3 regions of the Halobacillus sp. ACCC02827 genome follow, and region 2 is predicted to be linked to each of the others. Evidence: riboswitches for the same ligand, from Rfam matches in the RefSeq annotation. Region 2 holds a riboswitch; each other region holds the start of a gene.
What was found. A riboswitch is a leader RNA that binds a small molecule or an ion and turns the genes downstream of it on or off. The one in region 2 is predicted to bind S-adenosylmethionine.

Region 1 (7,610 bases), 1.8 Mb from region 2:
CCGGAGAGCATACTTCGAAAGTCAGAAGATCGGTACATTCCAGTTTTTCAAACGTATGGAATGACGGAAACCTCCTCACAAATCGCTACGCTAAGTCCGAAATCCGCCCTTGCAAAAATGGGTTCTGCCGGGAAAGCCCTGAGTATGGCCGATCTGGTCATAGATTCGCACCAGAATGGTGAAGTGGGGGAGATACTGGTAAAGGGCCCGATGGTTTCCAAAGGCTACTATAATAGGGACCGGAATGCAGAGACATACCTTCGGACAGGGGATCTCGGTTATAAGGATGATGACGGGTTTCTCTATGTGGTGGACCGCTTGAAAGACGTCATTATATCAGGTGGGGAGAATGTGTACCCCGCGGAAATCGAAAGCGTCCTAACATCTATTCCCGGGATAAAAGAAGCCGGCGTCACAGGACGACGGGATGATACGTGGGGAGAAGTTCCTGTCGCTTTCCTTGTTGGTGATAAAGCGACAGGAGACAAAGAAATCACGGATTATTGTCTGGAGCGTCTTGGGAAATTTAAAGTACCTGCACAGTTTTACTGGGTCGATGAACTTCCCAGAAACGCGTCGAATAAACTGCTTCGCCGAAAGTTATTATCTTTAGTGGAAGAAGGGAATGTATGATGAAGGTCGAAGCTGTACGTATCCGCACCATCGAGCTCCCGTTAAAGAAGCCTTTCATCACTCATCAGGCAAGCATTGATCGGAGGAAGCTTCTCATCGTAGAAGCGGAAGATCCGGAAGGAAGAATCGGCTACGGGGAGGTCACTGCCTTTGAGTCTCCTTTTTACACATCAGAGACGATCGTTACCGCTTTTCACGTACTGAAAGAGTTCCTGATACCTCTTCTATTTGGATTGGAAGAGCAGACACCTGCAGCCTTCGCCGAAGGTGTCCGACCCATTCAAGGCCACCCAATGGCGAAAGCAGGTCTTGAAGGAGCTTTGTGGGATCTTTACGGCAAGAAGGAAAATAAGAGTCTTAAGAAACTGCTCGGCGGCATTCGCGAAAGCGTCAAGGCTGGTGCTGTGCTGAGTCTGACGGATAATCTTCGGGAAGAAGTGGAGGCACTGAAGCTGGAGGGGTACGAACGATACAAGTTAAAGGTGAGGAAAGGCTGCGAGAAAGAAACAATTGAAGCACTTAGAAAGATAGCGCCGGATCTTCCGGTAATGATTGATGCCAACGGTCAATATGGACCGGATGACTTTCACAGACTTCAAGAGATGGATGAATATGGTCTTATGATGATTGAGCAGCCGTTCCAACCCGCCGACTTCTTTTATCATAAAGAACTGCAGGCGACAATGCGGACACCCCTGTGTCTCGATGAATCAATCATGTCTTTTCATGATGCTGTCCAGGGTGTAGAGCTCGAGTCCTGCCGCATCGTGAATGTGAAAATAAGCAGGGTGGGCGGCTTGACCGAAGCAAAGGCAATCCATGATTTCTGCGAGCGTCGGGGAGTACCTGTTTGGTGCGGGGGGATGGTCGAATCCGGTGTATCCAAAGCACACAACCTTGCGCTTGCAACACTTCCTAATTTCACTATCCCGGGTGATTTATCCAGCTCCACACGGTATTTCGAAAGAGATATTGTGCAACCACCAATTATCATGGATCGGGGAGAAATCCGTGTGCCGGAGGGCCCTGGAATTGGAATAGACGTCGACAGGGAATACCTTGAATTCGTTACTAATCACTCTTATGAAGCTAAGGCAACTTAACCACCCCGGGGATTTTCGTAATAACTTCGTCCTTCTTCGACCACAATAAGAATATAAGGAGGGCGAAGGATGGACAGAAACAAGTATTATATCAATATTGGGACAAGGGAAATCTCCCTGAATCATGATGCGAACAACGATGATTTCATCATTTACGCGACAGAGGAAGAAGTGATCGGCCTTCGTGAAATCTTCGATGAAATCAATAATGCGGACAATCGGTCCTTCTATCGAGCGCATATCCCATTCATGCCTTACCATAAAGATGAGGATAATGATGAGACGGATGTGGACATGAAGAAGGCTTTCCAGCGCATTCATGAACTAGGTGATGATCAAACGAAAGATCACATCGTCCAGATGGGCGTGTTGGATCTTTGATGGAAAAAGCCCCTCCGTTAGACTGGAGCGGCTTTTTTGTATGAAATCCTTTGTTTAGAGGAGGATTTCAAAAGGAATAATACAAATAGCAGCAGAGTATCGAAACGCACCGGTTTGTATTTATACATCCTTATGGTACGATTTATACAGGTACCATCAAGAACGTATAACTAGGATTAAAGGCAGTGGAGCAAACATGAAAACATTTTATGATTTTTACCAGAACCCTGTTCGACTATCATTTGAGGATCATCCGTTCTCTGCAACTCCGAAGCATGTTTGGGTCATTTGCCGTTATAAGGACCAATGGCTTTTGACGAGACATAAGGATCGAGGGTTCGAATTTCCCGGAGGAAAAGTCGAAGAGGGCGAAACAGCAGATCAGGCAGCTGTGCGGGAAGTTCAGGAAGAGACAGGTGCGAGAATTAAAGAGTTGACGTATATCGGTCAATACCATGTGGATGGTAAAGGTGGCACGGTCATAAAGAACGTATATTATGCCGTCATATCTGAACTGGCCGATCAGGAACACTATTTTGAAACACACGGCCCTGTCTTATTCCGACATCTCCCAAAGAACATGAGAGTGAATGAGCGCTTCAGCTTTATGATGAAGGATGAAGTCCTTCCGGAATGCATGAAACGTATTCAGCGTCATATCTGAAGAATAAATATCCCCCACGTGACCACGTGGGGGATATTTTATGATGTTCAGCTATGATAGGAAGGTCCTGCTTTCCTAATTGCTTCGCTCGCATAAGTGAATTTCTCAAAGTTCTTATGGAACTTTTCGGCAAGCGCTTTAGCGCTCAGGTCGTAGGCCTCTTTATCTGTCCATGTCTTACGAGGTGACAATACCTCATCAGGGACACCAGGGCAGTGGGTGGGAACGTGTAAACCGAAGAAAGGATCTTTATACGTCTCCGCTGAGCTTAATTCTCCTTCCAACGCAGCGTGGATCATAGCTCTTGTGTAGCTTAACTTGATCCGCTGTCCTTCCCCGTAAGACCCTCCGGACCATCCTGTATTCACTAGATAGACGTCGGTCTGGAATTGATCAATTTTCTCGCCAAGCATTTCTGCATACTTAGATGGAGCCAAGGGAAGGAATGGAGAGCCGAAGCAGGCGGAGAATGTCGCCTGCGGTTCTGTAATTCCCCTTTCTGTACCTGCGAGTTTGCTGGTATATCCGCTCAGGAAGTGGTACATTGCCTGTTCCTTCGTCAACTTACTGATCGGAGGGAGAACGCCTGTAGCATCAGCGGTCAAGAAAATGATCGCATTTGGATGACCAGCTACACTGGGCTGTACAGTGTTGGATATATGTTCAAGCGGATAAGCCGCACGAGTGTTTTCTGTCAAACTTGTGTCGTCATAATCCGGTTCATGTGAGTCTGCGCTTAGTATGACATTCTCCAGAACCGATCCAAAATGAATCGCATCGTAAATTTGTGGTTCCTTTTCTTTAGAAAGGTTGATACACTTGGCGTAGCAACCGCCTTCAATATTGAAGACGCCGTAGTTCGACCACGCATGCTCGTCATCCCCGATCAAACGGCGGGAAGGATCTGCAGAAAGGGTAGTCTTGCCCGTTCCGGATAACCCGAAGAAAAGAGCGACATCGCCTTCTTTACCAACGTTCGCTGAACAGTGCATCGGCAGGATGTTTTTCTCCGGAAGAATATAGTTCATGACGGAGAAAATCGATTTTTTGATTTCCCCGGCATACTCGGTTCCGCCAATTAAGACGATACGGTGTTTGAAGGAAATCATGATGAACGCTTCTGAATTTGTCCCGTCCACTTCAGGATCAGCCTTGAAGGTCGGAGCGGATATAACCGTGAATTCCGCTTCATGATCTGCCACCTCTTCCGTATTTGGACGAATGAACATCTGTTTAGCGAAAAGATTGTGCCACGCAAACTCTGTCACGACTTGGATGGGAAGACGATACCGTGTTTCTGCGCCGGCAAACCCTTTGAAAACAAAGAGTTCTTCCCGCTTCTTTAAATACGTAAGAACTTTGTGGTAAAGCTGAACGAAAGTACTCTCGTCAATCGGCGTATTGATCGTACCCCAATCCACTTTTTGTTCGGACGTGTCGTCTTTGACGATGAATTTGTCTTTTGGTGATCTGCCGGTGTAAGTACCAGTAGTCGCTTGAATTGCACCTTTTTCTGTTAATGTGCCTTCGTTGCGAGAGAGGATCTTCTCCACCAAGTGCGGAACGGAAAGTTGGTGATGGACATTTTCTTGAGCTAGTAATAGGTTAAGTTCAGACATTTGGTTAATGGTACTCATATAAGTCGACCCGCCTTTGTCAAATAATTTAATCATCCTTAAGATGGAATTAGTATAACACATTCATTTTTATAGTCCATACTATTTGGTGAAATTGTTTCCAATATTTTGTGAACAAATATTGGCTTCTTGTTAAAATCCGGATGGTTTATTTCTATCTTATGTTTTTTCCGGTGTGAACGTTTATAAATGGAAAGAAAAGGTGGCGGGTCCTTGGTTTTGTAAGGATCCGTAAAAACCGTACCTGGTCGGGGATACGGGTGGAATCTGATTGACATGTTACATGGTTTTCGATACGATAACGAAGAACGGAAACTCTCTTATCCAGAGTTGGTGGAGGGACAGGCCCTTTGAAACCCAGCAACCGTCATGAGAATGGCATGGTGCTAACCTGAAGCAGGAAGGAACGAATTCCTTCTTGGACGATAAGAGCGAAAGGAAGCAGCCCCTTTCCTCGACATTAGGAAGGGTTTTTTCTTTTTATGGAGAAATATCCGAGCCGGAGGTCATCCGGTATAGATTCCTATATAAAGCTCTAATGGTTGTGGATGAAGCATGAACGAAGGAAACGTTTTTTCGTTTCTGCACATACTGGTAAAGAGTTCCGTCTAATACTTTGTACTTACAGAAGGAGGAGTTTTTCAGAATGCCTGCCAATCGCCGGTTATTCACATCAGAGTCAGTTACAGAAGGTCACCCCGATAAAATATGTGACCAGATTTCTGATGCCATTTTAGACGAAATTTTAAAAAATGACCCGAATGCTCGGGTTGCATGTGAGACAACAGTGACCACGGGACTTGTGCTCGTCTCAGGAGAGATCAGTACAAATACTTATGTAGACATCCCATCCATCGTTCGTCAAACAATTAAAGATATTGGATATACTCGAGCCAAATACGGCTTCGATGCGGATACGTGTGCCGTTCTGACTGCCATCGATGAGCAGTCCCCTGATATTGCAGGCGGAGTGGATGAAGCATTGGAATCCCGCGAGGGCAAGATGAGCGACGATGAGATTGAAGCGATCGGAGCTGGAGATCAGGGCTTAATGTTCGGTTTTGCTAATAATGAAACGAAAGAACTAATGCCTCTTCCTATTTCACTGGCACATAAACTGTCCAAGCGTCTTTCGGATGTCCGTAAAGACGGCACGCTGGATTACCTGCGCCCGGACGGGAAGACACAAGTGACCATCGAGTACGATGAGCTGGATAAACCTGTCCGCGTAGATACCATTGTCATTTCTACACAGCACGCGGAAGAAATTACATTGGAGCAGATTAAGAAAGATCTGCGCGACCATGTGATCGGTCCTGTTGTACCGGCGGAGCTCATTGATGAGCAGACGAAATACTTCATCAATCCGACAGGTCGTTTCGTTATCGGCGGTCCTCAAGGGGATGCCGGCTTGACGGGAAGAAAAATCATTGTGGATACGTATGGCGGATATGCCCGTCACGGCGGAGGTGCTTTCAGCGGGAAAGACGCGACGAAAGTGGACCGCTCTGCTGCTTATGCAGCCCGCTATGTTGCGAAGAACATCGTAGCTGCCGGACTTGCAGACGCTGTGGAAGTGCAGCTTGCGTATGCAATAGGTGTAGCGCAGCCGGTTTCTATTGCCATCAACTCGAATGGTACTGGCAAAGTATCGGAAGAGAAGCTGGTAGAAGCTGTGCGTGATCTGTTCGATCTGCGCCCTGCCGGTATTATCAAGATGCTGGATCTGCGTCGACCTATCTACCGTGATACGGCTGCTTATGGTCATTTCGGCCGCACGGATATTGAGTTCCCTTGGGAGCGGACGGACAAAGCAGAACAATTAAAATCTCGTTTCAATTAAGGACAAAAAAAGTACCCGCAAGGGTACTTTTTTGTTTTTAATCTTTTTCTTGCTGCTGTTTATAATAGTTTCCTTTCTCTATGTAAGTGGTTCTTATCCTTTCCAACTCTTGATAGTCATGCTCGTTCAGTTCCCGAACTACTTTCGCGGGCCGGCCGAAAGCGAGCGTCCTTGGAGGGATAACTTTTCCCGGCGGGACGAGGCTCCCAGCGCCGATGAAAGCTTCTTCTCCAATTATCGCTCCATCGAGTATGAGGGACCCCATACCGATCAGCGCGTTTTTCTTAATGTGTGCGGAATGCAGGGTCACTTGATGACCGACCGTCACGCCATCTTCAAGGATCAGTGGTTGACCCGGGCTTTGATGAAGCATACTGAGATCCTGTACATTTGTATTCCTGCCGATATGTACCGGAGCTACATCCCCGCGGATGACGGTTTTAAACCAGATGCTTGCTCCTTCATCGATAAAAACATCTCCTGTAATAACGGCATCATCAGCGATGTAAGCCGTCGGGTGTATAGACGGGCGCTTTCCTTTATATTCGCAAATCATAGTAAACCCCCTTATAATATTAGTTAAGGATAGTATAGCAGATGGAACGGGGGATAGACTGTGAATAAAAAGCAATCTCCAGCATCAGACGGCACTATCATTATCGTCCACGGAGCATTTGAACATGGTGGAAGATATGAGCGGTTGGCGGATCGGCTTCATAAAGATGGTTTCGATGTTATATACGGCGATCTGCCTGGCCAGGGAAATTCACCCGGAAGGAAAGGTCATATCCATTCCTTTGAGGAGTACATAAAGACAGTAGAGGGCTGGATCGGGGAAGCGGATCCCGATAAAAAAATATTTCTGCTCGGTCATAGTATGGGTGGTCTTGTAACGGTGCGGGTAATGGAACAGCTGCAACAGAAAATGGATGGTATCATCCTCTCGTCTCCTGCATTGGCTATTAAAGGCAGTGTAAGTGCGCCTGTGGAATGGTTGTCCTACCTATTGAATATCATAGCGCCCTCTTTACGTATGGATGCCAACCAAGACCCTTCATTGATTACAAGGGATACCGTGAAAGTCGAACAGTTTCGTAAAGATCCACTTGTCCTTAAGAAAGTCTCTGTGCGTTGGTACCGGGAGTTTCAACGTGCTTCCCGTCTGGCTTTCCGGGACGTCAACCAGTTTCCGGATGTACCTCTTCTTGTCTTGCAGGCGGGACGTGACGAACTGGTAGTGGCGGAAAAAACGGCAGAATGGTTTCATATAGTGGATGCTAAAGAAAAAACATACAAAGAATGGCCGGAATTATACCATGAACTATTCAATGAGCCGGAGTGGGAAGATG
Region 2 (7,610 bases):
GATCTACTCCTGTCGGATTCGTGATTAACCCAATGCGCTTTCCTTCCAAAAGTTCTTTCTTATCATCGAGCAGCACTTCTACTCCAAGTTTGAATTCCTCCTGCTTCTTATGATGTCCCTTATGTTTACCACGGTTTCCTTGATGATCAGCGAGAACGACCGAAAAGGTGGACCAGGTTGTTAGCAGAACGACCACTAGTATAAACCACTTCCGCATAGCTATCCTCTCCCTTTCCTCTTAATAAGTGAGCCCCGTTCCATATTCGTACATCACCGATCCATCTTCATCAGGTATCGTGACAGGAAGCTTTCCTTGCGGTGAATTTTCACCAAATATGGTGGCAGCGGACGCCTTGAAACTGGCTGCTTTAAAGCCATATTGGGCGAGGTAAGCATCGACACCTGCATAACTCATGATGTCGTATGGATTCCGAATTCCAATACTGATGACAGGCGCTTCGCTCGCATCCATCACCTCATGGATCAATTTCATTTGTGGGTGATCGGCAGACCGTGTGGCGACATTATACGTGTAAGTACCAAAGATGATATAGTCCGCCTTTTTCACCATTTCCAACTGTCCTTCTGTCAATTCCGCGCTCGACGTTGATAAAACAGTAGTGGCACCGTGGCGTTCTCTGACGGCATCACCAAGCAAATCAATGAATGTATTTCCAATGACAAGTACCTCTTCCTCCTCTTCTGGTGTCACAGGTAATACCCCATCATTTTTGACCATGGTGATCGACTTCTCAGCAGCTTCTTTTTCCACCTGTTTATGCGCTTCGGAACCTACGATTTCTTCCGCGTATTGAACCTTCTCTTCCAGCGACTTCGGATTTTCGGAAGGAATGATTCCCCGCTTCACTTTCAACGTCAAGATACGTCGGGCAGAGTCCTCAATGGTTTCTTCCTTGATTTCCCCCGTTTCCACAGCTTCGTAAATACCTCCCGCTACTTCTTCAAGTCCTACAGGCATCAATACGATATCTGTTCCGGCGTTGATCGCCCGAATCACGGAATCTACCGGTCCGAAGTGGTCACTGATTGCTTTCATGTTGAGCGCATCGGTCACGACAATCCCTTCATAGCCCATCTCTTCACGAATTAAGCCGGTCAACACCTTCTCTGATAAGGTGGCAGGAAGAGCAATCGGCGTCCCATCCTTCTGAGAAATCACTTCGGTATCATCAATTTTCGGGAAAGTGACGTGTGCCGTCATGATTGCGTCAATACCTGCATCCATTGCTTGTTGGAAGGGATAGAGTTCCACTTCCTTGAGTCGGTCTAAATCGTGAGGCACTTCAGGAAGACCTAGATGAGAATCGACAGCGGTATCTCCATGGCCAGGGAAGTGCTTGGCCGTAGCAGCGACACCAGCTTGTTGTAATCCCCGCATATAAGCGGTTCCCATCGTTCCAACCAATCTTGGGTCTCCACCGAAGGAACGGACGCCGATAACCGGATTATCCGGATTATTGTTTACATCCATCACAGGAGCGAAATTCACATTGAATCCAAGCGCCGCAAGTTCTTCTCCAATGGCATTACCAACATTCTGAGCTAGCTCTTCCGAACGTGCTGCCCCAAGTGCCATATTTCCAGGCATATCTGTCCCGGATTGCAGCCTTGTGACGATTCCACCTTCCTGATCAATGGTCATAAGCAGTCCAAATTTCTCACTCGAACTCTGGTAATCGTCGACAAGCGTTGTCGTTTGCTCTGTGGTTACGACATTTTCACGGAAAAGAATGACTCCTCCCAAATGATATTGTTTTACCATCTGCCCTATTTCAGCATTCATTTCCGTGACATTTTTCCCCTTCCAAGTACGGAAGTCAGGCATCAACATCTGTCCGACTTTCTCCTCCATTGTCATTTTATCGATGGCATTCCTTACGATGTCATACTTCTTTCCTTTCTGCTTCATCAGTACAGGAGTAACCTCGGACTGCCCTTTATGCTTCTTTCGTTTGAAATGGACGGCGATCCGGTCCTGATCCTTCCCGCTGCGGACGGTAATCCACGCTCGCCCGGGTTTTCCGTGCCATGTTACTTTTCCATGTTCATCCACTTCCGCCACCCGTTTATTGTTGGACGACCACTTCAGATTCTCCTCGACCTTCTTGAAGTGACCATCTTTGTAAACACGCAGCACCTCCATCTGAACCGTATCCCCTTTAATTGTCCTGTCCGCTTCCGGTACGTTCTGCAAAAGAATTAACTCTGTTCCCTTGTTCGACTTTTTCCCGTCCGCCGATACCGGTCCGGTCATCGTTCCCGGAATCAACAGACAGAATGTAAGCAGCACAACAAACCAACCTCTTCTCCTGCCTTTCACTCTACATTCCTCCTTGCCTTTATTTATTTGTAAAAGTAAGACCGCTATCCCGCATGACGATCGAACTTTCCCAACAATGGCGGATCATGATGAGAGTCTTTATTATGGAAGCGTTTACAATATGTAGTAAAAGCGTACCGAATATAACTATAGTCGTCTATACCACATAAGACCCCTCTCTCTCTTTTTCGACTGTTTTTTTCATTCTATAGCCCCATTACAATAGATTCATTTTGAAATATAATATCAAATTCATGAACTATTTAAAGAATTAATATTTCATTCGAATTTGAAAAAATCTATTAAGTGACCAACTACCTCCGCCTTCCTTTATGGCCGCTCACCGGGCGCCCAGTGGAAAGGTCCCTTCTCCTGGAGCCCGATCTCTCCCCCAGCCATACCACCTTTTCCAAACGAAAAAGAAGCTCCCTATTTCAGGGAGCCTCTTCCAGTCAGAGAATATCAGGATCCTTTTTGAGCGGAAGGATCTGCTTTCTGAACCGTAAACTTAGGAAACTTGAAGACAATAGCAAGAATTCCGGACACGGCTGTTAAGATCGGATAAATACAAAACGGTACGATTGCAATAGGTGAAATCGATGCCACACCGGCTACAGCAAGGAGTTGGGCTCCGTAAGGAATGATTCCTTGAACAGAGCTTGCAAAGATGTCCAACAGGCTGGCGGATCTTCTCGGTTCAATGCCGTAATCATCAGAGATCTGTTTGGCTAATGGACCGGCCGTGATGATCGAAATCGTGTTGTTTGCAGTGGACAAATTGATCGCGGTTACGATACCGGCGATACCGAACTCTCCACCACGATTAGACCGGACACGTTTATTCACCGCTTCCAGTAGATACTCAATTCCGCCGTTATAACGGATCAGCTCTACAAGTCCTCCGAGCAGGATAGCGATCATAGACAACTCCTGCATGTTAGCGAAGCCGTCTCCGATCAGGTTAATCAGTTCCATCCCCGAGAATTTACCGAGAATCAAACCGACAATTCCGGCTGCTACCGTTCCGCCGATCAGAACGAATATGACGTTTACCCCAAGGATGGCGAACAGGAGCACTCCGAGATATGGAATGACTTCAAGGAAATTATACGAGTATGTTTCCCCAAGATCTGCACTCGCACTGGCTGTCCATACTGCAAAAATAACCGCTGTTACTATGGCAGCCGGAAGAACGATAAAGAAGTTCGCCTTGAACTTTTCTTTCATTTCCGTGCCTTGTGTTCGAACAGCTGCAATGGTTGTATCAGAAATGATGGAGAGGTTGTCCCCGAACATAGCCCCACTTACAATGGCTCCCATAATCAGCGCCACACCAATATCTGTTTGTTCTGCGACACCAAGTCCGATCGGGGCTAAAGCTACAACTGTCCCTGTGGAAGTACCCATGGAAATGGATATGAAACACCCAATGACGAACAGGCCGACGACCATCCATCCACCAGGCAGGTAGCTCAGGCCAAGGTTGACGGTGGAATCTACAGCCCCCATTCCCTGTGCGACGGAAGCAAATGCTCCCGCGAGCAGGAAGATCACAACCATCAAGATGATATTCGGGTGTCCTCCCCCTTTGGAGAGTGTCATGATTTTCGTTTCAAAATCTGTTTTTCGATCCATAAGCAGCGCTACCAGTATAGCTGCAAACAGAGCGACGAGTACAGGCATTTTGTAGAAGTCACCTGTCACGATCCCTGAACCAATGAACAATACAATAAATACTACAAATGGAATAAGTGCAAAAATATTTGCTTTCGGTTTTGTCATCTTTTCTGCCTCCTTCTTGGTGAACTCATGAATGTTTCTGTGATACAGACAAGACCAGGCCAAACAAATAAAAAAGAAGCCCTCTTTAGGATAAGAAGGCTTCTTTGTTTCCGTCCCCTCTTATCTGTCAGGTCTAAAACCTGCTGGATTTAGCACCGGCCAACTGTGTTGGTGGTTGCTGAAGCTTCTTAGGACCAGTTCCTCCACTTCTCTTGATAAGAACTATTCAATTGAGTCTCTCGTTACTTTACATCATTTTTTTCTCTCTGACAAGAGAAAAACTTGGAATGTTACTTTTTATCATACTCTCCGATAATGTCCACGGCTTTGGCTGCCAGAGAAGGGTCTACAGCCTCATCGAAATCTACTTCGCCGATGATGGCACCATTGGAGTTGTAAAAGTCGAACTGATCTTTAATATCCTCCACGAACATACTGCCGTCCGGATCCAGTCCTGTCACGCCGACTTTCTTCCATATTTCAGGATCCTTCAAAGCGGTGTGTTTTGTCATGATATCAATGACTTCATCAAGTCCCTCGCCGTGAAGAAATGCATCGTTGTAATCGCGTACCCCCTTCAAATAAGCAGCCATGAAGCGGAGCGATACGTCTGTTTCTTCTTCAACAAATTCCGGTGAGCCTAGAACCATCGCGATTTGTGCTTCTGGAGCATAATCCGTAGCATCACCGAACCGCACATGTAACCCCTGCGATTCTCCCTGTGTTATCAAAGGCTCTATCTGCAGGGCAGCATCTATGGATTTATTCCCCATCGCGGCCAGCATATTACCGAAATCCGACATTAAAACAACCTCTACGTCCTTCTCAGTCAAGCCGGCATGCTTCAGCATTTCATGAAAGATGTAATCATCCACGGCATTCTTTGAAGATACAGCAATCCGTTTTCCTTTAAAATCGGCATACTCCTTGATTTCATCCTGAAGGTCTTCTCTAATAACAAAACTGAAGTAGGAATTGCCATCGAAATAGTGCCCTTTATCAGCGATGATCTTCACATCGATTCCCTGAGCGATCGCATTGAAGAACGAAGCGGTGGAGACTCCGCCGGCGATGTCCACTTCACCGGAAGCAAGCGCCGGCAGCATATCATCACTGTTGGCGAATGTCGTAAATTCGATGTCTATGTTATAGTCATCGAAATATCCTTTCTCTTTCGCGATGTAAAATCCTGCACCGGACGCCGCACCGTCCTCTGCAATAACTACCTTCTGACGCTTCTCAAGCGGAGCCAGATCGCCGGATACGGTTTCTTTCTGCTTTCCTTGTTCAGACTCCTTATCACTGCAGCCTGCTGCTATACCCAAAAATAAAAAAAGAGAGATAAAGATCCATAATGATTTACGCATGGGATGTTTCCCCTTTCTTAAATCCTTGATCGTTGCACTTCTTCCTGAAGATGATTCCAGACCTCCACGAATTGTTCCGCCATGACAGGGTCAGCCCTGACCTGCTCCATATTTCTTGGTCTGGGGAGCTCGATTCGTTTTTCCTTTACAATCCTCCCCGGCTGGGCACTCATCAAGAGAATCCGGTCGCTGAGCAGGAGTGCTTCATCGATACTATGTGTAATGAAGAGGACCGTTTTTTTCGTTTCGGCCCAGATGTTGAGTAATTCTTCCTGCAGGATGAATTTATTCTGTTCATCCAATGCTGCGAACGGTTCATCCATCAACAATATTTCCGGGTCATTTGCGAATGCTCTGGCAATGCTCACCCGTTGTTTCATTCCTCCGGAAAGCTCTCTAGGGTAAAGCTTGGCGAAACGCTCCAGCCCTACTTTTTCTAAATAATACGCGGTCCGTTCCTTGATGACCGCCGCTGGTACACGACGCATTTTCAAACCAAAACTGACGTTACCCTCCACGGTCAGCCACGGAATCACCCCCCGTTCCTGGAAGACCATCGACTGAAGTGGCCGGTCTTCCTTTGCTCTTGCGATGGTGAATGACCCGGAACTCGGTGTTTCCAAATCGGCTAGAATTCTGAGCAGTGTCGTTTTTCCGCACCCGCTCGGTCCGACTAAACAGACGAACTCTCCATCGGCAATATCCAGATTGATTCCTTCCAATGCTGTGACTCTGCTTTCCTTTTTATAAAATACTTTCGTCAAATCCCTGATGGAAATTTTCGCATCCATTCCACCTTCCCCTTTCTCCTTCATCAACGCCAAGGGAGTAATTTACTTTGCAGTCCTCTCAAGATTAATGAGAATAAATAGCCGAAGAACGAGATGAGTACGAGCCCTACAAACATTTCTTTCAACATGAATGCCTTATAGGAGGTCCAGATTAAGTAGCCGATACCGGAATTCGCTCCCATCATTTCCGCTGCTACTATCGTAAGTAAGGCGATCGCCTGCCCCATTTGAATCCCTTCAAGCATGACCGGTAAGGAACCCGGGAGAGCGATTTTGAAGAAAAACTGTTTCGAATCTGCTCCGTAATTCTTTGCTACGTCCAAATATATTCTGTCGATGTTGATGACACCGGCAACTGTATTAATGACTACCGGAAAGAAGACACTTCCTGCGATCGTCACCACCTTGGAAACTTCCCCTACTCCGAACAGAATGATGATGATCGGCAGGAGAGCAAGTGTTGGAATCGGCATGAGAGCCATGATCAAAGGCGACAGGAAATGCCGGATTGGACCATACAAACCCATCAGCAGTCCGATTGCAATAGCAGGGATCACTCCGAGAAGGAATCCTGCAAAAATACGATATAATGAGATTCCAACATGGCTGAACAGTTCTCCGCTCCCTGCCATCGACCAAAAGGTTCCCACGATTTGCGTAGGGGGCGGGAAAAAACGGGCATCCATCAAGCCTGTACGGGACAAGATTTCCCAAAGCAACAGAATAAACACCGGGGAAGCTATGGTAAGTGTTTGTTTGAACCGTTGACGTATACGCCTTTTTCTCCATTCTTGCTGTTCATTGAGCAAAGGATCCTGTGCAGCAATCCTTTCCGATTCTTTCATATGCCACCACCTCTTGTGCTAAGTTATGAACTTCTGCCCATATGTGTGAAAAAAGTAAAAAGAATCAAAAAAGCGCGGGCAGATACCCGCGCTTTTTTGATTCTTCGTCTGTAGGAATTGCTAGTTTTATTAGATGATACCTGAGCCTGTACTCATCTGTTCTCCGTTAAGTAAAACTCACCGATTCAAGATTCCACTTCTGTAACATACACTTCGTCATCCGCTTCCACCGTCATGTTCTCAGGAATTTGTAAATACAGGACCGACATGCCGGAGGACATACTGCTGCCGCCTGTGTTCTTTCCTTCAGAGAATTGTCGGAAAGGAAAAGAAGGATCGAACTGATAGAAAGTCTTCGTTACTTGTTCGCCGGAGGTTACGACCAGCCCCTGGTTCTCAAAGGTTACCACAGGCTCCTCTTTGACAGGGATCTGCCAGCCATTTACGACCATAGGTGACCGATACTGATAGAGGTGTATGTTCT
Region 3 (7,610 bases), 980 kb from region 2:
AGCACTTCTAAGACATCGCCTGCAGCAAGGTCTTTGAATGCTTTCTTCGTCTTTACAATCGGCATTGGGCAGGCCAAGCCTTTGGCATCAAGCGTCTGATTCGTTTTAATTGTCATCTGAGATTCCTCCTTACCCATATAGGTATGTGATTTATTCTGTCGGGCCTTCCCAGGCGAGCATGCCGCCCTCCATGTTCGTTACGTCAAACCCTTTACTCATGAGTATTTCTGAAGCACGGCCGCTGCGTCCGCCGGAGCGACAAACCATGATATAAGGTGTATCTTTATCCAATTCAACCGCCCGCTCTTCAATAAATCCCAGAGGGATGTGTGCAGCACCGGGTATTTTACCTTCTGCCACTTCTTCGTCTTCTCTGACATCAATGATGTTCAGAGCCTCACTCAGCTGCTGTTCTACTTCTTTAGCTGTCATTGTTTTCATATGGTTTCAACCTCCTGATTAGATAAATAGGTTAACGTTTCCTTCTTCTGCATCTGCCAAATAAGCAGCTACACCAGCGTACTGGATGTCATCCAACAGTTCTTCCTTTTGGAGACCGAGGAGATCCATCGTCATTGTACAGGCAACAAGGTTGATTTCCTGTTCCTGAGCCATGTCAATCAAGTCCGGCAACGGCACAGCATTATGCTTCTTCATAACGTCTTTGATCATTTTAGGGCCGAATCCTGCGAAATTCATTTTAGAAATGCCCATTTTATCCGCACCCCGTGGCATCATTTTCCCGAACATTTTCTCCATGAAGCCTTTCTTCACTTTAATTGGTTCGTCTTTCCTTAGAGCATTCAGTCCCCAGAAAGTATGGAAGATGGTAACTTCATGATCATAGGCTGCTGCCCCGTTGGCGATGATATAAGCGGCCATCGCCTTATCGTAATCTCCGCTGAATAAAATGATGTTCGTTTTCTTCGTCTCTGACATTTTACTGCCTCCTTATTGGGTTATACTAATACGTGTAGGGGTATATTGTAAAGTAAAAAAATTATCTGCTTTTGACTAGCAATTGAACAGCTTCGTTAATGGACGCTTCTGTTGTCTGATCGTCATCGGACCCTTGAATGCACTCTGCAAGGTTGGAGCTGACGACAAGACCGATGGCACGATCGATCGCGCTTCTGGATGCAGAAAGCTGTGTGATGACATCTTTACAGTCTTTATTCTCCTCCATCATTTTCAGTACGCCTCTCAATTGCCCTTCTAATCGTTTCACTCTGTTTTTCATAGCTGTGTTATATTCCACTGCGTCGGCCTCCCTTAAGCAGTTATTTTTGTTCGCTTTGAACAGTACATGACTAATAATATACCCCTAGTGGTATTTTTGTCAACAAGAAAAGATTCGGATAAGAATACCGATAGAATACCAAGCTAAGGAAGAGGTGACATGATGGAACTTTGGATGGATACCTGGAAGGTACTGCTTAGAATCGTCACAATCCTGCCATTGCTTTTGGCCGTAGGTCTCTTTATGGGGAAGCGGTCGATCGGTGAACTACCTGTCTTTGACTTCGTTGTTGTCCTGGTTCTCGGCTCCGTGGTGGGAGCGGATATTGCTGATCCGAATATCAACCACATCCATACGGTGACAGCTATTATAGCGATCGCGCTCTTACAAAAAGTCATTGTATGGATGAAGCTGAGGAGTCCTTGGTTCGGTAAGTTATTGACCTTCGAACCAACTGTTGTCGTTTTCGAAGGGAAGATGATTGGTGAAAACGTTAAGCGAATTCGCTATTCCATTGATAACATAATACAAATGCTTCGGGAAAAAGATGTATTCCGGATTGAGGACGTATACACGGCAATCATAGAACCGGACGGGAGATTGACGGTGCAATTGAAGCAGGGAAAAGAGCCTGTTACTAGAGAAGACATAGGTATGTGGAATAGGGGTGGGGGTTATGACATCCCCTTGATTATGGACGGTATTTTACAAAAGGATATGATAGCGCGTATGGAAAAGACAGAAGCGTGGGTAGAGAAACAGATCACTCCCCATGCGGTTTCGGATATCTTCTACGGAGCGGTAACCAACCGGGGATCTTTTCACTACTCGTTGAAAGGTACGGATCCGAAAATTCCGCCTATCGAGCATTAAATGGAGATCCCTGGTAGAGTGCGGATGGGTGAACCCTGACCAGGGATCTAATTTCACACGCTTTTGCTTATACAGTGAATCAACCGTTCCTCGATATCGGAGGCGAGTGATTGAACGGCAGCATCGCCAATGAGACTTACAAGAGCAGTTGGTTTCGGCATTCCGATCTTTGTTGTGCCCTGCTCATCATATACGACCATTTTACAAGGGAGAAAATAACCGGCAAGGGTATTCTCGGATAGGATGCTTTCTGCTTCTTTCGGATTACACACTTCAAGAATACGAAATTCCTGATGGAAGTCCAATCCTTTTTTCGTCAGCTTATCTTTGACATTGAACTTCCATAAGACCCCGAACTGCTCCAGACTCAGCTGTTGTTCCAGGCTTTCCACTGCATCCTCGACACTCTTCTTCGTTTCAACTGTATAATGAAACATAGAATCCTCCTTTTTAATTTCCTGATTTATGGCTATACATACCCTTTAAGGTATTTATGGAATCTGAATTTCTCCATTTTTCTGAGAAAAGTTACAAATGGAATTGACAAGGTGGATGAGGCTGTATTATCATTTTCACCAGTGACATAATTGAATAACGAATTGAATCGATCTTCTTATCTAGAGAGGTGGAGGGACTGGCCCTTTGAAACCTCGGCAGCGGATCTGAACGGATGTCTCCGTCAGAAACTGTGCCAACTCCAGCACGCCTGTGGGCGTGACAGATGAGGAGAGACGGATCTCATATACATACGTGTGAGCCTCTCTTCTTGTTTTATAAGAAGAGAGGCTCTTTTTGTTTAGGAAAGCATAGGAGGGATTCGATGATCCAGTTTGAAAACGTATCGAAAGTGTATCAGCACGAAGGGAAAGAACTGCGTGCCGTCGACCGTGTCGATTTGACGATACATAAAGGGGAAATCTTCGGAGTCATCGGTTTCAGCGGCGCTGGAAAAAGCACGCTCGTCCGTCTTGTTAATTTATTGGAACGGCCGACAGAAGGAAGGGTCGTCGTCAATGGAGAGGATTTGACGAAGCTGTCCAAACCGGATTTAAGGACAGTCCGGAAGCGCATCGGAATGATCTTTCAGCATTTTAATCTGCTGGAGTCCAAAACCGTCCACCATAACGTGGCATTTCCATTATCTCTTGTCGGTACGCCGAAGAAAGAGATAGATCAAAGGGTGAAGGAAATTCTAGCCTTCGTCGGTCTGTCTGAAAAGGCAAATCATTACCCGGACCAGCTGTCCGGCGGGCAGAAACAGCGGGTCGGTATCGCCCGAGCTTTGGCGACCTCCCCTGATATTCTATTATGTGACGAAGCAACGTCCGCTCTCGATCCGGAGACAACCAAGTCAATCCTGGAACTTTTGAAGAAGGTGAGAGACGAGTACGGCATTACGATTCTGATGATCACTCACGAAATGAATGTCGTCCGTGAGGTGTGTGACAGGATAGCAGTGATGGAAAACGGACGTGTCATGGAGAGTGGATCCATTTTCGACCTTTTCTCCAATCCGCAGCATCCGACAACCAAGAATTTCGTAAGGACGGTGATGGAGAATGATATACCCGCGTCTATTCTAGACGGCATCGAAAAGCGCCATGCCTCCGGGAATATCTACCGGATCACCTTTGTGGAGGAAAGCGCAGGACAGCCGGTCCTCTCACAGGTGGCAAAACGTTTTGATGTGGAAGTAAATGTACTGTTCGGACAGATTACGGAACTGCAGGGTATTCCATTCGGTCATTTAGTCGTGGAGTTCCAAGGGGATGCGAAAGAAATTCTTAAAGCGATCCACCATATCCAACAAACCGTAACGGTACAGGAGGTGACTGCACATGCAGGTTAATTTGATGGATTTTTGGCCGAAAATATGGGAAGCGACATATCAGACCCTTGTCATGGTCGGTATATCCCTCCTGGCAGCAGCGCTAATCGGCCTGCCGCTTGGAATACTTCTCGTTGTTACGAGACAGGGAGGGCTGCTTCAAAATAAACCGTTCTTTAACGGATTAAGTGCGGTTGTGAACTTCTTCCGTTCCATTCCGTTCATCATATTGCTCGTAGCGATCCTGCCGTTTACACGTCTGCTTGTCGGTTCATCGATCGGGACAGCAGCAGCTGTCGTTCCGCTCGTCATCTTCTCTGCTCCGTACATAGCGAGGCTTGTGGAAAGCAGCTTGCTTGAAGTGAAACCAGGAGTCATCGAAGCAGCAGAAGCGATGGGAGCGACACCGTGGCAGATCATACGTCGTGTTTATATACCAGAAGCATTGAGTTCTATTATTCTTAACTTGACGATTGCAACGATCGGTCTCGTCGGTGCTTCCGCCATGGCGGGCTTTGTTGGAGGCGGAGGTTTGGGAGATTTGGCCATCTCTTACGGCTATCAACGCTTTGAAACAGATATTATGATTGCAACGGTCCTATTGCTCGTACTGATTGTGCAGCTTACGCAGACGGTTGGAAACTTTATATCAAGAAAAATACGTAGACAATAACAGGGGGATATTATTATGAAAAAGTGGGGATTTATTTTAGGTTTCATCGCAATCATCAGTTTTGTATTAGCAGGGTGCTCCAGTGAAGGCGACGCAGCATCTGGTGAGAAGACGAAAGTGAAGGTAGGCCTGAATGGTTCCGGCGTCCCGATTTGGGAGAAAGTCCAGGAGAAAGCAGAGAAAGAGAATATTGACATTGAACTGGTTGAATTCGCGGACTACGTGCGCCCGAACATGGCACTTGCTGATGGAGATATCGATTTGAACGCTTTCCAGACGGTGTCGTATTTTGATTCCTTCATAGAAGAGCACGATTTAGACTTGAAGCCGATCGGTACGACGATCATTGCTCCAATGGGTGTCTATTCCGAAAAATATAAAGATGTAAAGGACATTCCTGATGGAAGTTCCATCGCTGTCCCGAAAGAAGCAACGAACATGGGACGCGCTCTGCTTCTCCTTGAGCAGGCGGGTCTGATCGGTCTACCGGAAGATTTCGACGGAAATGGATCGCTCGATATCATTGAAGATAATCCGAAGAACTTGAAATTTGAGCCGATTGTTGCTGCCCAGACACCACGTGTCCTTCCCGATGTCGCTGCATCCGTCATTAATAATGGAGTCGCGGTTGAAGCAGGATTTGTACCGGTGGAAGACGCTGTCTATATTGAGGATGAAACCGCTCAACCTTATATCAACATCATTGCGGCTCGTGCCGATGAAGCAGATAAAGAAGTCTACCAGAAAATCGTTGAGCTTTATCAAGAAGAGGACGTAGCGGATCACATTAAGAAAACATATAACGATTCCCTTATTCCGACATTTGTCCCATTGGAAGATATCGGCTGGTAAAGGAGTGGAGGAAATGACTACAGAAACAGCAACTTCTCTTTCCACCCTTCTTGAGCAAAAGATAGAAGGGAAGCGGGGAGAATACCTATCCATCAGTCACAGCATTCATGAACGCCCGGAAATAGGCAACGAGGAATATTTCGCTGCAGATACGCTGACCACTCTTTTAGAAAAGGAAGGGTTTGTCGTCGATCGGAATATTCCAGAACATGAAACGGCCTTCCGTGCGGTGAAAAGCTCTGGTGTTCCCGGACCTAAAATCGGGTTTTTGGCAGAATATGATGCCCTGCCGGGTCTTGGTCATGCATGCGGACACAATATTATCGGCACAGCCTCTTGTGCGGCTGCCATTGCATTAGGGGAATTGATCAGTCAAACCGGAGGAGATGTCGTCGTACTCGGCACACCGGCAGAAGAAGGCGGACCGAACGGCAGTGCGAAAGGAACATTCGTCCGCCACGGACTCGTCCAGGATTTAGATGTCTGTATGATGGTTCATCCTATGGGGAGGACGTCGGGATCGGCGCCTACGCTGGCCGTCGATCCTGTCGATTTTGAATTCTTCGGCAAAAGTGCACATGCGGCAAGCAACCCGCACGACGGCATCAACGCCTTGGATGGAGTCATTCAACTGTACAACGGGATCAATGCCCTGCGCCAGCATGTTCCGGATGACGTGCGGATCCATGGAGTCATCTTGGATGGCGGTCAGGCACCTAATATCGTTCCGGATTATGCCCGGGCGAGGTTTTATTTACGAGCAGCAACGCGTGAAGCATGTGATGAAGTAACACGCAGGGTCGAAGAAATCGCTGCAGGTGCGGCGAGAATCACAGGCGCGGATTACAAAATGACGCGCATTCAAAACGGAGTAGATAATTTTAAAGTAACCCCAACGTTTGATGAAGTGTTCCGGCAGAAGATCGAGGCACTCGGCGAAGTGTATCATGCCGAGCGTAAAGGTCTCGGTTCATCCGATGCAGGCAATGTCAGCCAAGTCATTCCTACCCTTCATCCATATATCAAAATAGGCCCGGACTCGCTTGTTGCTCATACGGACGAGTTTCGGGAAGCTGCCCGCTCGAAAGCGGGAGACGAAGCGCTCATGAAAGGAGCCAAGGCGTTAAGTCAGACAGGATTGACCCTGCTGCTGGACCAAGTCCTGCTTCAGGAAATAAAGAAGGAGCACCAAGCTCTATAAAGGCACCCCGTGTAAAGATCCGTCTTTACATGGGGTCTCTCTATTGCCGGGCTTACGGATTTATTGTACCGGGGGCATGGATGTATTAGAATGGATACAGTAATAGAGAGGACGTGGGAGAAATGAAGGAAGATATCAAACTGATCGCCTTGGATTTGGACGGGACCCTCGTAAGTCATGAAGGCACCGTTTCTGAGGCTAACGAAAAAGCTGTAAAAGAAGCAAAAGAACAAGGAATTCATGTCGTACTAAGTACAGGCAGATCGCTGTCCCGGTGCAGGGATATTGCGGAATCTTTAGGACGCTCTTCCTACATCGTCACGATCAATGGCGGGGAAATCTATGATCACGAATTCGAACTGGTAGAGCAGAATAAGCTCCACCATACACATGTCGAGAGGCTGTGGGAACTGAAAAAAGAACACGGCCTGTATTTCTGGTCTACAACCGTACAAGGTCTCTATAATAGTCAAGATCCGTTTGAGAATGAGGTCCATCAGTACGACTGGTTGAAATTCGGATTCGACATAGAAGACGATGAGGTGCGTGAAGTCATCTTGGAAGAATTGAATAACAATGAAGAGCTGGAAGTGACTAATTCCAGTCCTACGAACATTGAAATCAACCCTGTTGGTGTGAATAAAGCAGCTGCTTTGAAAAAAGTCTGCAAGTGGCTGGATTTGGACATGAGTCAAGTGATGGCCGTAGGTGACAGTTTGAATGATATGGCGATGATCAAAGAAGCGGGACTTGGTGTCGCTATGGGGAATGCTCAGGAAGATGTTAAGAAAGCTGCGGCTTTCACGACTGCTACAAACGCGGAAGATGGAGTAGCGCGTGCTATTGAAAAAGTTCTGAAATAAAAGGATACAGATAACCTTGCAGGTTTTTGCTGCAAGGTTTTTTTTATTTCTGAGAACATAGGCGCGTGGGGGATCGTGAA

Region 1: it holds a riboswitch for S-adenosylmethionine, as region 2 does, so the genes downstream of both, metK (methionine adenosyltransferase) here and QRD89_RS03775 (Na+/H+ antiporter NhaC family protein) in region 2, are expected to answer to the same signal.
Region 3: it holds a riboswitch for S-adenosylmethionine, as region 2 does, so the genes downstream of both, QRD89_RS18120 (methionine ABC transporter ATP-binding protein) here and QRD89_RS03775 (Na+/H+ antiporter NhaC family protein) in region 2, are expected to answer to the same signal.

The regions. Positions count from the first base shown of each region.
Region 1 covers NZ_CP128168.1:2,524,980-2,532,589, reverse strand. Annotated here, with positions in the region: gene QRD89_RS13420 (o-succinylbenzoate--CoA ligase) at 1-633, shown strand, start outside; gene menC (o-succinylbenzoate synthase) at 630-1,736, shown strand; gene QRD89_RS13410 (hypothetical protein) at 1,806-2,117, shown strand; gene ytkD (RNA deprotection pyrophosphohydrolase) at 2,314-2,781, shown strand; gene pckA (phosphoenolpyruvate carboxykinase (ATP)) at 2,829-4,418, opposite strand; SAM riboswitch class I at 4,736-4,850, shown strand; gene metK (methionine adenosyltransferase) at 5,065-6,261, shown strand; gene QRD89_RS13390 (gamma carbonic anhydrase) at 6,299-6,817, opposite strand; gene QRD89_RS13385 (alpha/beta hydrolase) at 6,878-7,610, shown strand, end outside.
Region 2 covers NZ_CP128168.1:746,359-753,968, reverse strand. Annotated here, with positions in the region: gene QRD89_RS03785 (exo-beta-N-acetylmuramidase NamZ family protein) at 1-217, opposite strand, end outside; gene QRD89_RS03780 (glycoside hydrolase family 3 protein) at 239-2,341, opposite strand; gene QRD89_RS03775 (Na+/H+ antiporter NhaC family protein) at 2,804-4,123, opposite strand; SAM riboswitch class I at 4,241-4,345, opposite strand; gene QRD89_RS03770 (ABC transporter substrate-binding protein) at 4,414-5,490, opposite strand; gene QRD89_RS03765 (ABC transporter ATP-binding protein) at 5,508-6,281, opposite strand; gene QRD89_RS03760 (ABC transporter permease) at 6,305-7,126, opposite strand; gene QRD89_RS03755 (hypothetical protein) at 7,312-7,610, opposite strand, start outside.
Region 3 covers NZ_CP128168.1:3,440,105-3,447,714, reverse strand. Annotated here, with positions in the region: gene QRD89_RS18150 (sulfurtransferase TusA family protein) at 1-116, opposite strand, end outside; gene QRD89_RS18145 (rhodanese-like domain-containing protein) at 151-441, opposite strand; gene QRD89_RS18140 (DsrE/DsrF/DrsH-like family protein) at 460-939, opposite strand; gene QRD89_RS18135 (metal-sensitive transcriptional regulator) at 1,001-1,258, opposite strand; gene QRD89_RS18130 (DUF421 domain-containing protein) at 1,400-2,113, shown strand; gene QRD89_RS18125 (DUF302 domain-containing protein) at 2,167-2,550, opposite strand; SAM riboswitch class I at 2,724-2,841, shown strand; gene QRD89_RS18120 (methionine ABC transporter ATP-binding protein) at 2,934-3,962, shown strand; gene QRD89_RS18115 (methionine ABC transporter permease) at 3,952-4,614, shown strand; gene QRD89_RS18110 (MetQ/NlpA family ABC transporter substrate-binding protein) at 4,630-5,466, shown strand; gene QRD89_RS18105 (M20 family metallopeptidase) at 5,480-6,667, shown strand; gene QRD89_RS18100 (Cof-type HAD-IIB family hydrolase) at 6,790-7,530, shown strand.